Regions from separate parts of the Cupriavidus sp. 96C5-1 genome, predicted to be linked through region 2. Evidence: predicted binding sites of a transcription regulator. Region 2 holds the regulator's gene; the other holds the start of a gene.
What was found. The regulator LexA, encoded in region 2, represses DNA repair genes until DNA is damaged. The targets are predictions, from matches to a motif close to ACTGTATNNNNATACAGT.
Positions count from the first base shown of each region.

Region 1: a site for LexA is predicted at 2,482-2,499, ahead of AC3FOF_RS20670 (ATP-dependent helicase). Genes of this name have one in related genera too.

Region 1 is NZ_JBYOJU010000019.1:33,806-37,710, forward strand. It holds gene AC3FOF_RS20665 (sigma-54-dependent transcriptional regulator) at 1-251, shown strand, start outside; gene AC3FOF_RS20670 (ATP-dependent helicase) at 264-2,363, opposite strand; gene AC3FOF_RS20675 (TlpA disulfide reductase family protein) at 2,598-3,161, opposite strand; gene AC3FOF_RS20680 (thioredoxin fold domain-containing protein) at 3,299-3,706, opposite strand.
Region 2 is NZ_JBYOJU010000036.1:86,482-90,386, reverse strand. It holds gene AC3FOF_RS31425 (hypothetical protein) at 1-182, shown strand, start outside; gene AC3FOF_RS31420 (hypothetical protein) at 271-543, shown strand; gene AC3FOF_RS31415 (hypothetical protein) at 922-1,332, opposite strand; tRNA gene AC3FOF_RS31410 (tRNA-His) at 1,606-1,681, opposite strand; gene AC3FOF_RS31405 (hypothetical protein) at 1,859-2,029, opposite strand; gene lexA (transcriptional repressor LexA) at 2,139-2,795, opposite strand; gene AC3FOF_RS31395 (asparaginase) at 3,019-3,905, shown strand, end outside.

The DNA of each region.
Region 1 (3,905 bases), on a different contig from region 2:
GCGCGTGGCCCGGCAATGTGCGCGAACTGCGCAACGCCGCCGACCGCCTGGTGCTGGGCGTGCCCGAAGGCGGCACGCGCGCCGATGCGCTCGACGACTCCACTCCGCTCAAGGAGCGCATGGAGCACTACGAGCGCGCGGTGATCGCCGATACGCTGGCGCGCACCGGCGGCGCGGTCAGCCAGGCGGCGGACCTGTTGCAGGTGGGCAAGGCCACGCTGTACGACAAGATCAAGCGTTACGGGCTGTAGCGCCGCGTCCGCTCAGCGCCACATATCCCGCATGCGCCCGGCCAGATCCAGCTTGGGCAGCTGCGCCCTGGCAGGCGCGTCCGCCACCGGCGGAGGCGGCGGCCAGGCCCGGCTATGGAACAGCGGCATCACGCGGTTGGGCAGGAAGCGCGTGCGCGATGCATAGACGTGGCGGTCGCCGTAGCCGGTCTGCTGGTGCACATAGAAGCGCTGCGGCACCACGATGTCGAGGTGGTCGCGCGCGCGGGTCATGGCCACGTACAGCAGGCGGCGCTCTTCCTCGATTTCCTCGGTGGTGCCGGTGGCCAGGTCCGAAGGCATGCAGCCGTCGACCGCGTTGAGCACGTAGACCGCCTTCCACTCCTGGCCCTTGGCCGAGTGGATGGTGGACAGGATCAGGTAATCCTCGTCGCGCAGCGGCACGCCGGATTCGTCGCTCGAGGCATCCGGCGGGTCGAGCGTGAGCTCGGTCAGGAAGCGTTCGCGCGAGGCGTAGGTGGCGGCGATGCGTTCCAGCTGCTGCAGGTCGGCCGCGCGGGCCGGGGCGTCGTCGTGCAGCCGCTCCAGATGCGGCTGGTACCACGCCACCACCTGCTCGAAGGCGGATGGCCACGGTGCGGCGGGCGCCATCAGGCTGCGCGCCAGCGCCAGCAGGTCGGGCCAGGCTTCGGCCGCCGCGGGCGGCGCCTCGAACGATTCCAGCGCGAACAGCGGCTCGGTGGCGATCTCGACCGCATCGAGCACGCGTGCCGCGGTCTTGGGCCCCACGCCGGGCAATAGCTGCAGGCTGCGGAAGCCCGCCATGCGGTCGCGCGGGTTCTCCAGCCAGCGCACCACTGCCAGCACATCCTTGACGTGGGTGGATTCCAGGAATTTCAGGCCGCCGAACTTGACGAAGGGGATGTTGCGCCGGACCAGCTCGATCTCGAGCTGGGCGCTGTGGTCGGCGGCGCGGAACAGCACCGCCTGCGACAGCAGCGCCAGCCCGGCTTCGCGCCGCGCCAGGATCTGTTCGACCACATAGCGGGCCTGGTCGGCTTCGTCGTTGACCACGACGATGTCCGGTTTCTCGGCCGAGCCGCGCTCCGACCACAGGTCCTTGGTATAGCGCTCGGCCGCCAGGCCGATCACCGCATTGGCGGCGGCCAGGATGGGCTGGGTCGAGCGGTAGTTCTGCGACAGCGTGACCATGTCGGCCGGCGGCGCGAACTGCGCGGGGAAATCGAGGATATTGCGTACCGTGGCGCCGCGGAAGGCGTAGATCGACTGGGCATCGTCGCCCACCACGGTCAGGCCGCGCCCGTCGGGTTTGAGCGCGAGCAGGATGGCGGCCTGCAGCGCGTTGGTGTCCTGGTATTCGTCCACCAGCACGTGGTCGAAACGCGCGCCCATATCCTGCGCCAGCGCGGGTTCGGCCAGCGCCTGGGCCCAGTAGAGCAGCAGGTCGTCGTAGTCGAGCACCTGCTGCTTTTGCTTGGCTTGCACGTAGCCGGCAAACAGGCCGCGCAGCGCGTCCGTCCACATGGCGTAGCGCGGAAACCACTGCTTCAGCACGTCCTCGAGCGGGGCCTGCGTGTTGACCACGCGCGAATAGATCGACAGGCAGGTTTCCTTGCGCGGAAACCGCGAGGCCTGCGCGGACAGCCCGAGATCGTGCCGCACCACATTCATCAGGTCGGCGGCGTCGCCGCGGTCGCTGATGGTGAAGCTGGGCGACAGGCCGAGCGTCTCCGCATATTCACGCAACAGGCGCGCGCCGATGGCGTGGAAGGTGCCCGACCAGGTCAGCGCCGCGCGTCCCGCGCCGCAGGCCTGCATGCCGAGCGCCTGGTCGACGATGCGTTCGACCCGCCGCCCCATCTCCGACGCCGCGCGGCGCGAGAACGTCAGCAGCAGGATGCGGCGCGGATCGGCGCCGCCCAGCACCAGGTGCGCGACGCGGTGCGCCAGTGTGTTGGTCTTGCCCGAGCCGGCACCGGCAATGATCAGCAGCGGCGCCGCAGGCTCGTGCGTTACGGCCGCGCGCTGTTCCGGATTGAGCGTGGCAAGGTAGGCGGGCGTGGCGGGCGCCTGCGCCGCGACGTTCACGGCGTCGGCATCGGGCCGCCTGATGGCGGGTGCGTCGCAAGGCGCGGCGGCGGGATCGGGATCGAGTAACACGGCAAAGGCCTTTGGGGGTGCCGGGTTGCGCGGGTGCAGTGCCAGGCATGGGCGGAGAAAGCTGCCGGTAACTGTATATCCATACAGGCGGCGCGCGCAAGCCGTGGCCGCCGCGGCATCGTCATGGCAACAAAAAAGGTGCCATGGAAGGCACCTTTCTGGCGGGGCAGGTGGGGGCCGCGCGTATCAGGCGGCCTTGGCGAGTGCGCCATCGAGCAGCTTGTGCAGCGCGTCCCATTCGGGTTCGCCAACGTAGCGCTTGAGGATGTGCCCGTCCTTGTCGATCACGAAGGTGGTGGGGGTGAGCTGCACTTCGCCGAATGCCTTGGCGGCGGTACCGTCCGAATCCATCGCCACCTTGAACGGCAGCTGGCGCGTCTGCGCATAGTTCATCACGTACATGGGCGGGTCGTAGCTCATTGCCACCGCCACGAACTCCAGGCCCTTACCCTTGAACTTGTCATAGGTGCGGACCATTTCCGGCATCTCCTTGACGCAGGTGACGCAGCTGGTGGCCCAGAAGTTGACCAGGTAGACCTTGCCCTTGAGATCGGCGGTGCTGATCTTTTCGCCCGACAGCAGCGTGAAGGTGGCGGGCGGCGCCGCATTGGCCGGCGCGATGGCGCGATAGCCGAACCAGCCCAGCACGGCAACCAGCAGCACGGCCGCGAACACAGGCCAGAGCTTGCGTGGGGCCGGGCTTGCCGCGACGGCGGCGGTGGGGGGCTTGGGGGAAACGGAGGTCGTCATGATGCTCGCCGACAGGTCAGACAGACTGCCATTCTACTGCCGCTGCCGCAGCGCTGCCGAAGGCGTTCGGGCGGGCCGTTCCGCTGCGACGATTAGCCGCAGCATTGCGGCGGCGGCCGGGCGGGGCTGCCGCCGCTTCAGCGCGGCGCGCCGGCCAGCGCCGCGCGGGCCTGGTCGAGCGCCTGTTCCAGGTAGGCGCCGTAGAAATCGGGCTGCATGCCGCGCAGCGGCGTAGCCAGCGAGCGGCCGCGCGCGTCGAGGAAAAGTACCGTGGGCGCCGCCGCCACATTGCGGCTGCGGGCCCATTCGCGTGCCGTGGTCATGCTGCCGTCTGCGTTGCGCAACGGCGTGTTCGCCGTCATGTCGAGCTCCCGCGCCACGATCTCGCCGGCCGCGGCCTGCGGGCCCAGGTAGTTGCGCCGCACGGTTTCGCAGTACACGCAGCCGGGCAGCGTTACCAGCACCACCAGCGGCTCGCCCCGGCTGGATGCCGCCGCGCCTTGCGCGGCAAGGTCGGTCACCGCGGGCAGGGGGGCGGCGGCCATGGCGCTGGCGCTCGCCGTGGCCAGGGCGGCACCCAGCGCCGCCGCGCCGGCAAGGTATGCCGAGGCCAGGGCGCGCCGGGCGCGGATGCGGCGCGATGATTGCGGAATCGACGAGGATTGCATGGAATGGCGAAGTGGACGAGCGCTGGCACGCGGGTTCCCCGATAATAGCGGCTTCCGTCCGTATTCGTGGCGCCGC
Region 2 (3,905 bases):
AGTCGCAAGCCGGGATCTGGCAAGCATCGGTATTGTTCGAGCGGAAGATCGATCATACGAACGAGTTCATCCCTGGACTACGGCACAAGATCAAAACTCAATTCGGTAGCAGGGAAGAGGCGATGCGCGAAGCGATTGCCTACGCAAAGGCTTGCGTCCAGAACACGCAGACAGGGCTGTAGCCTCATCTCGCGCGTCACGGTGCAGCAGTCAACCTGGTAGCAGTGGTTTGGTGTCATGTCCGGAGCGAGCGAGTGTCTGGGAGATGCTATGGAAAAGGCCTTCGAAGAACTACCGGCGGACGAGCAGCAGGCCTTCATCTCGGCATGCAGGAAGCATGGCCGGGTCAGCGAAGAATTCACGGTTGTCCTTGACGATGGCGGCCCGCCTGAAGCAGGTGTAAGCCACATTCCCCGTCAGGTGACCGTTGCGGCAAATCTCACGGGTGCCCGCCAGCACTACGCGGCTGAAAGCGGAACGTCCTGGACCGTCGAGTTCGAGCGAGATCTCGAGCGTGGTTTTTTCTGGGAAACCTACGACTAGGTTCACGCCGCAGCCTGTGGCTCCTGCATACGGCCTTGGTTGTTGCTGCGCGCGCATGAGACGTACCTCGCGAGCAGTTCGTCGAGCTTCTCCGCCTGGTCTTCGACGTGTCTTATTACATCACCTACAAGTGCGGGCACAGCCAACGTGTGCACGAAATCCTGCTCCCATACTGCCAGACCTGTGGTGTCCAGTAGTCCCTCCACGCGGCGGATGCTTGCTATCTCCAAACACGGCCGGCGCCGGCATCCAAACCGAGGTTGACCATTGTCTCTTCGGTCTCGTCGATCTCTTCGGCGGCCAAAATAGTCACTGACTGCGCCGCTGTTTGCGCTGCGTCGGCATACGCTGTCGCAGTCCACGCCTAGCTCGGCCGTGTCACCAGGCAGGAACTGCGCTGCGAGGCAGATGCTGTTCGCCGGGGAGGTCACGCGTGCATGTCGCTTCCTGACGAGTGGCATAGCGGCGCTTACCGCGGGTGCGCAGGCGGACGGAGCGCGGGCCCAAGAACTGGATCGAGTCAGCCAGCGAGAAGCTTAGCCACGCGCCGCGGTGATTGAGCTCAAGGCGATCGATCCGCCAGGGCAACGCCATGATCGCCGCTGCATCGATGCCGGCCAGCACCAGCATGGCGCCAGCGGCTTGCGCGGCTGCCTCTGCCTCGGGGTTCCATGTGTCCACCGTCAGCAGCGGGTCGTCCACGGTGATCCTTTGGCAAGGGAAGGGCACGGCGACCGCGTCGGCAGCGCGGCGGTACAGGAAGACGGTGTCGGGATCGCAGGTGAACATGGTGGTTCTTCGCAGGATACTGTATGGATATCCAGTATAGAGCTCGCCCTAAGCGGAACGTTGATAGTTGAGTTAACTGTATGGATATACAGTGTTCCGAACAATTTGAGCGGCAATCGACACGCGCGAGGTTGCCGCTGCTGTTGGATTGAGGGCGTGGGTGGAGATGGGGGACGACGACGAGTATTCCCGCCGTGGGAACATGACGCCACTTTGTGGGCCACAAACAAAAACAGCGCCTTTGCTAAGGCGCTGTTTCGTAAAGCAAATTCTTGGGGTGGCTGATGGGACTCGAACCCACGACGACAGGAATCACAATCCTGGACTCTACCAACTGAGCTACAGCCACCGTACTGGCTGTTCAACTGAGTGCTGAACAGCGAAGAACAAGATCATACAATACCAAATGGCAGATGGCTAGTACTCTGCACAAAAAATTTCCTTGAGCGGTCCTGCTCGAGTCCAAAGGGCTCTAGATCAATCAAGACGCTACCCAGATCAGATGCAAACACTTCACGGCGAGTCCCTATATGGAGAGCTTCGTCGATTCCTCCAGTTCGAGCATGCGGCAGATGGCGGCCATGCTGCCGACCATGGTGCGCCGCTGCGCGCCCTGGTAGATGCGTACGCCTTTGGACTGGCGGAACGGCACGGGCTTGACGGGGCGGCGGGCGGAGAGGCGGTTGGCTGGCAGCATGGCTACACCTGGTGGCTTGCAACAACAATTAGCGGTGCCCGCGGAGCGGGCGGCGTTGGCACAATCGGGTGTCGGCGTGACACGGGCTAGCCCGCCTCAGCCGCACGGGTTAGAAGGCGCTGGGGCGGATCAGGCCGACGGCGATGCCTTCCAGGGAAAACTCTTCGCGGCCCGGTTGCACGATGATGCTCGGGAAGTCCGGATTCTCGGCAATCAGCTCGATCGAGTCGCCGCGCCGGTTCAGGCGCTTGACGGTGACATCGTCACCCAGCCGCGCTACGACGATCTTGCCGTTCGCGGCTTCGCTGGCCCGCTTGACCGCCAGCAGGTCGCCATCCAGGATGCCGGCGTCGCGCATGCTGAGGCCCCGTACCCGGAGCAGGTAGTCGGGTTGCACTTCGAACACCGAGGCGTCGACCTGATATTGGCGGTCGATGTGCTCGGCAGCGAGGATCGGGCTGCCTGCCGCGACTCGCCCGACCAGAGGCAGAGTCAGCTGCATGACGCCGGCCAATGGCAGTGAAAACTGGTCGGATGCTTCGGAGTCGCTGCGCGAAACCTTGAGCCGGATGCCGCGCGAGGCGCCGGGGGTCAGTTCGATCACCCCTTTGCGGGCCAGGGCCCGCAAATGCTCCTCGGCAGCATTCGGCGAGGAAAAGCCGAACTTGGCGGCGATTTCAGCGCGTGTGGGGGGAAAGCCGGTGTGCTGCAGGGTGCTGCGAATCAGGTCGAAAATCTGCTGCTGTCGCGGTGTCAGGGTCGCCATGGTCGCCGATGATTGAAAGCACTGTATGTTTAAACAGTATGCTGTGATTTTATACAGTATCGAGTGAAGTGCAAGGGGAATTTTGGGAGTTCGCTCATCGACAGGCGTGCGGCCTGTGGGTCGTGGCCGGCGTGCGTGGATGGCGGGGAGTTACAATCCGCGACATCCGAAGTCGCTTTTGCCGCCCTCCATCAACGCTTCAGGCTCTTGAGCCTTTCCATCCATGTCTCTTCTGCCTCGCGTCGTCGTGCTCGCTACCGGCGGTACCATTGCCGGTTCTTCGTCGAATCCCGCCAGCAGTGCGAAGTACCAGGCTGCCACTGTGCCGGTTACGGCGTTGCTCGATGCCGTGCCGGCGTTGGCCGCCGTGGCCCGGATCGAGGCCGAGCAGGTGGCGCAGATTGATAGCAAGGATATGTCGTTCGCGCTGTGGTCCAGGCTGGTCGAGCGCGTTGCGTTCTGGTCCGTGCAGCCCGATGTGGCCGGTATTGTGATTACGCATGGCACCGACACGCTGGAGGAGACCGCGATGCTGCTGCACCTGGCGTGCGTGGGTACGGTCCCCGTGGTGCTGACAGCCGCCATGCGGCCCTCGACTTCATTGTCGGCCGATGGCCCCCTGAACCTGCTGGATGCGGTACGGGTGGCCGGTCATGCGGATGCGGCGGGCAAGGGGGTGTTGCTGGTGATCAACCAGGAGATCCATGCCGGACGCGACGCAGTGAAGGGGCATACGGCAGCGGTGAATGCCTTTGCGTCGCCGCTGGCGGGGCCGGTCGGGTATGTGCAGGATGACCTGGTGCGGTTTGCACGGATCCCGCAAGGATTGCCGGCCCAGGCGCTGCCGCTGCCGTCTGTGTGGCCTCAGGTTGAAATCGTCACCAGCTACGCCGAGCCCGGACGGGTGGTGGTGGATGCTCTGGCGCGGGCTGGCGTGTCAGGCTTGGTGGTGGCGGCCGCCGGCAACGGGTCGATCCATCAGTCGCTGACTGAAGCGCTTGCCGACGCGGCTGCGGCAGGGGTGGCCGTGGTGCGTAGTTCGCGGACCGGGGCGGGGCACGTGGCGATTCCTGCTCTTCCTCGCCCATCATCGGGCATCTTCGTATCCGC